DNA from 2 places in the Bacillus stercoris genome. Region 2 is predicted to be linked to the other one. Evidence: a T-box and tRNA genes for the amino acid it is inferred to sense, from the RefSeq annotation. Region 2 holds a T-box; the other holds one or more tRNA genes.
The links. The T-box of region 2 lies ahead of tyrS (tyrosine--tRNA ligase). A T-box ahead of a tRNA ligase gene usually reads a tRNA of that ligase, here a tRNA-Tyr.
Positions count from the first base shown of each region.

Region 1 (2,387 bases), 500 kb from region 2:
CGTCGCACCATGGAAAGTATCCGCTCACAAAAGAGGGAAGCAAAAGCATGGCTTTTTTCGCGTACCCTTTTCCGTGATGCACAGCGTTTAAAGACAGGGAGCTGAGCAGTAAAGCAAATGGATTGTTAGAATAGCAAGCTAGCGTTTCTTTTGATGCATGTAAAATGAAAAAACCGACTGGAAGGTCGTCTTTTAAGATGACAACCGGGTAGCGGTCCTGTATGCCCAGAGCCTGAGACAGCACCTCTTTTGGAAGGGAGGTGAAGCGTTTGTCATCGTTGGTGAGCGTGAATGATTGAAGCTCGGGCAAGTGTTCAGGCTTATAGAAGGATAAAGAAATGTCTTGAGTCATGGGGTGGCCTCCTTACAATATGTCGTCTAGCTGATTTTCTGAAATGACGCGGTAGCCCGCTTGTTTTAGCAGTGCGGCGGTTACTCCGCTGCCGGGGATTTTTTTGCCAGAGAATGTGCCGTTATAGATAAAGCCGCTTCCGCAAGATGGACTGTTTTCTTTTAATATGACGGCAGTGGCGTTGATTTCTTTTGCGTAAGCCAATGTTTTCGCGGCACCTTCCATATATAGCTCTGTGACATCTTCTCCTGAAGCTGTCACGATTTTTGCGGTTCCATTGAGGACATCCTCGCCGGTGCCTCCTATGATTTCTGCGGGTTCACGGGGGGTTGAAAAGCCGCCAAGAAGTTCAGGGCAAGCCATGACTGCTCTATTTTTAGCGACGAGTTTTCTGATTTTCTCAGACGCTGCGTGAGAGCCGTTATATCTGCACTCAATGCCTCCAAGGCAGGAACTGACTAGAATCATATTGGTTTCTCCTCTCTTGCTTTGCTTGTCTCTATCATAAAATAAATGACTTTAGTTGGGAGGCTTTTTCAGTTAAAAAAGGAGTTAAAAAGTTTGAAAATAAAAAATTTAATTTTTCTCTTTACAAACAGGGGGTGACCTGTATATAATAACTTTTGTCAGCTCGACGAGAACACAACGGCCCGTTGGTCAAGCGGTTAAGACACCGCCCTTTCACGGCGGTAACACGGGTTCGAATCCCGTACGGGTCACCATTTGGAGGATTAGCTCAGCTGGGAGAGCATCTGCCTTACAAGCAGAGGGTCGGCGGTTCGAGCCCGTCATCCTCCACCATCTTGCCGGTGTAGCTCAATTGGTAGAGCAACTGACTTGTAATCAGTAGGTTGGGGGTTCAAGTCCTCTTGCCGGCACTGTTTTTCTAAATTTAATGTGGAGGGGTAGCGAAGTGGCTAAACGCGGCGGACTGTAAATCCGCTCCCTCAGGGTTCGGCAGTTCGAATCTGCCCCCCTCCACCATTATTGGGCTATAGCCAAGCGGTAAGGCAACGGACTTTGACTCCGTCATGCGTTGGTTCGAATCCAGCTAGCCCAGTCACAGACACCTTTGACCAAAAGGTGTCTTTTTTCTTTTTTAAAATTCATTCCAACTTCTAACTGTTCAGTCTGTATAATAATTTTAAAAATATGTTAAGGTAGTTTATTCACGAATTACCATCTACACCCTGCCAAAAATTTGATAAACTTATTTTATAAAAAAATTGAAACCTTTTGAAACGAAGCTCGTATACATACAGACCGGTGAAGGCAGAGGTTAGATAAATATGGAAATGATGATTAAAAAAAGAATTAAACAAGTCAAAAAAGGCGACCAGGATGCATTTGCGGACATCGTAGATATTTACAAAGATAAAATTTATCAGCTTTGCTACCGTATGCTTGGCAATGTGCATGAGGCGGAGGATATTGCACAGGAGGCTTTCATCAGAGCGTACGTTAATATCGACAGTTTTGATATTAACCGGAAATTTTCAACTTGGCTTTATCGAATCGCGACCAATTTGACCATTGACCGCATTCGCAAAAAGAAGCCGGATTATTACCTCGATGCAGAGGTGGCTGGTACGGAAGGCTTGACCATGTATTCTCAAATCGCCGCAGATGGTGTTTTGCCTGAAGATGCAGTTGTGTCGCTGGAGCTCTCAAACACGATTCAGCAGAAAATTTTAAAGCTTCCTGACAAATACAGAACAGTCATCGTATTAAAGTATATTGACGAACTCTCATTAATTGAAATCGGGGAGATTCTAAACATTCCTGTGGGGACTGTGAAAACGCGGATTCACAGAGGCAGAGAGGCTCTTAGAAAACAATTAAGGGATCTTTAAGTGGGGTGATGAAATGAGCTGTCCTGAACAAATTGTGCAGCTTATGCATATGCATCTTGATGGAGATATCCTTCCAAAAGATGAACACGTATTAAATGAACATCTGGAGACATGCGAGACATGCAGAAAGCATTTTTACGAGATGGAGAAATCTATAGCGCTCGTACGGAGCACATCGCATG
Region 1 is NZ_CP121861.1:4,168,591-4,170,977, reverse strand. It holds gene QA442_RS21490 (GNAT family N-acetyltransferase) at 1-352, opposite strand, end outside; gene QA442_RS21485 (2-thiouracil desulfurase family protein) at 365-820, opposite strand; tRNA gene QA442_RS21480 (tRNA-Glu) at 1,000-1,074, shown strand; tRNA gene QA442_RS21475 (tRNA-Val) at 1,078-1,153, shown strand; tRNA gene QA442_RS21470 (tRNA-Thr) at 1,158-1,230, shown strand; tRNA gene QA442_RS21465 (tRNA-Tyr) at 1,252-1,336, shown strand; tRNA gene QA442_RS21460 (tRNA-Gln) at 1,341-1,412, shown strand; gene sigW (RNA polymerase sigma factor SigW) at 1,642-2,205, shown strand; gene rsiW (anti-sigma-W factor RsiW) at 2,219-2,387, shown strand, end outside.
Region 1: it encodes a tRNA-Tyr, which carries the amino acid that the T-box ahead of tyrS (tyrosine--tRNA ligase) is inferred to sense. The anticodon was not compared.

Region 2 (2,387 bases):
AGCGTTTTTGAAAAGACAGTGCTTTATACCTGCAAAAAAACGCTTATGAATGAAGGGTCATAAGCGTTTCGGAATATCAGACTATTGGAGCTTTAAAAACTTGCGTTTGCCGACTTGGATGATCATATTCTCTCTTATCTCTGCTTTGGCGTGAACATCTGTTATTTTCTCTCCGTCGATGCGTACACCTCCGTTTTGAATCATGCGGCGCGCCTCGCTCTTCGAAGAGAGGAGCTTCAATGTAACGAGCAGATCGACAATCGCGATTGTTTTCTCGCCTTCCCATTGGACAGACGGAATATCATCAGGAAGGCTGTTTTCCTGAAAGACTGTTTTAAACGAGTGTTCGGCAGCTTCTGCTGCTTTCTCTCCGTGATACATTCGGACGATTGTTTTGGCTAAAAGCATTTTGGCATCACGTGGATGAACTGCGCCGGTTTCTAAGTCTTTCACGAGCTGTTTTTTCTCTTCAAGCTCTAAGTCTGTTGCCAAGTGGATGTATTTTTTCATCAGGCTGTCGGGCAGTGACATCGTTTTTCCGTACATGTCGTTTGGATGTTCGTCAATGCCGATGTAGTTGTGTTTCGACTTCGACATTTTCTCCACGCCATCCAAGCCTTCCAAGAGCGGCATCAGGATGACAACTTGTTTTTCTTTGTTGTATCGTTCTTGGAAATGCCGGCCCATGAGGACATTGAAATGCTGGTCTGTTCCGCCAAGTTCAATATCGCTTTCGAGAACGACAGAATCGTATCCCTGCATCAATGGGTAAAAGAATTCATGAAGCGAGATCGGTTTTTGCATGGCGATGCGTTCTTCAAAGTCGTCGCGCTCCATCAGGCGGGCTACGGTTATTTTGCCTGCCAATTCAATGACATCCTCCAGATTCAATGTTTTCAGCCATTTCGAGTTGTAGTGAAGCTCGACTTTTTCAGGATCCAGCACTTTTCCGAATTGCTGAAAATATGTTTTGGCGTTGTGTTGAACTTCTTCATCAGTCAGCTGCTTTCTTGCTGCTGATTTTCCGGTCGGATCACCGATTTTCCCTGTGAAATCCCCAATTAACAGCTGGACAATGTGGCCGTTTTCTTGAAATTGGCGAAGCTTGTTTAACACAACCGTATGGCCCAAATGTACATCTGGTGCAGACGGATCTAATCCAAGTTTAATTTTGAGCGGTGTGCCTGTCGAAATCGATTTCACGAGCTTTGCCTTTAATTCCTCCGGCGGTATGACTTCGTGGGCGCCTGTCATGTAAAGCTGAAGCTGTCTTTCGACTTCTTTTTGCTGTGCTGCTGTGAGCTGTTCAAATGTTTTCATCACTTTTCCTCCTTTTTTACAAACACAAAAAAGAGCCCATCCCGATAAGGGACGTGGCTCAATGCACGCGGTACCACCCTGGTTGAAGACATCGTCTTCCGCTCATTCGAATAACGGTTTCCCGTTCTTTGCTACTTTTAAGGTTCACAAAGAAAGCTCGGGGAGGTAATTCACGTTTGCCTGTGCGCCGGCTCGCACCTTCCGCCGGCTCTCTGGAACAGGGAGACAAACCCTACTGGATTCCCGTCAAAGCTTATGGTGTATGAGGATTGTCAGCTACCTTTCTAAGCAGCCCTGTCAATGTTTTCTGTTCGTCCTTTGTCATTCCCCCTATGAGCTCTGTTTCCCCTTTGTGAAACTCAGGGTAGAGTTCTTCGATCGCTTGTTTGCCGGAATCGGTGATGGAGACAAACACGAGTCGCCGATCTCTTGTGTCGATGCTTTTACGGCAAAAACTCTTTTTTTCAAGTGTTTTGATCACGTTGCTTGCTGTAGCTGTAGATATCCCTGACAGCTCAGCGATTTTTCTTGTTTCGAGCGCTCCCCATACCCATAGATCATAAAGAATGGAGAAAGCGGTCCAAGAAAGGTTATAGGAAGAAAGAACCTCAGTCTCCATTTTGACACGGAGCCTTTGCGCAGACCGATACAGATTCGTAGCGATCGAAATGGCTTCCAGGTTGAGTGACTCGACGGGCATTTGTTTGAGCTTAGAAAGTGTATCGTGTTCTTCCTTCCGAAGCTGCTGATGTCGATGTGAACGTTCCATTTTTTAGGCCTGCCTTAAATTATCAGAATCATTAGCTATGAAACGAATTGTAACAGAGTCTGATGTGAACTTCAAGCCCATATATCGGTTGAATAAAAAAAGCCCAAACAACGCCAAAATAAACAAAAAACCGCAAACGGGGGTGCAGTTTTGCAAAAGTATGTTCAATCCGTCTATAAGCATGATCCATTTCATCTGTTTTCGACAGAGCATGTGGTAACGCTAGCGATTATCGCTCTTTTGGCCGTTCTGTTGTTTCTGTTTCAAGATGGGATTAAACGGTCTAAGGCCAGCCGGT
Region 2 is NZ_CP121861.1:388,998-391,384, forward strand. It holds gene tyrS (tyrosine--tRNA ligase) at 82-1,323, opposite strand; T-box leader at 1,365-1,579, opposite strand; gene ywaE (tyrZ transcriptional regulator YwaE) at 1,574-2,089, opposite strand; gene QA442_RS02075 (YwaF family protein) at 2,240-2,387, shown strand, end outside.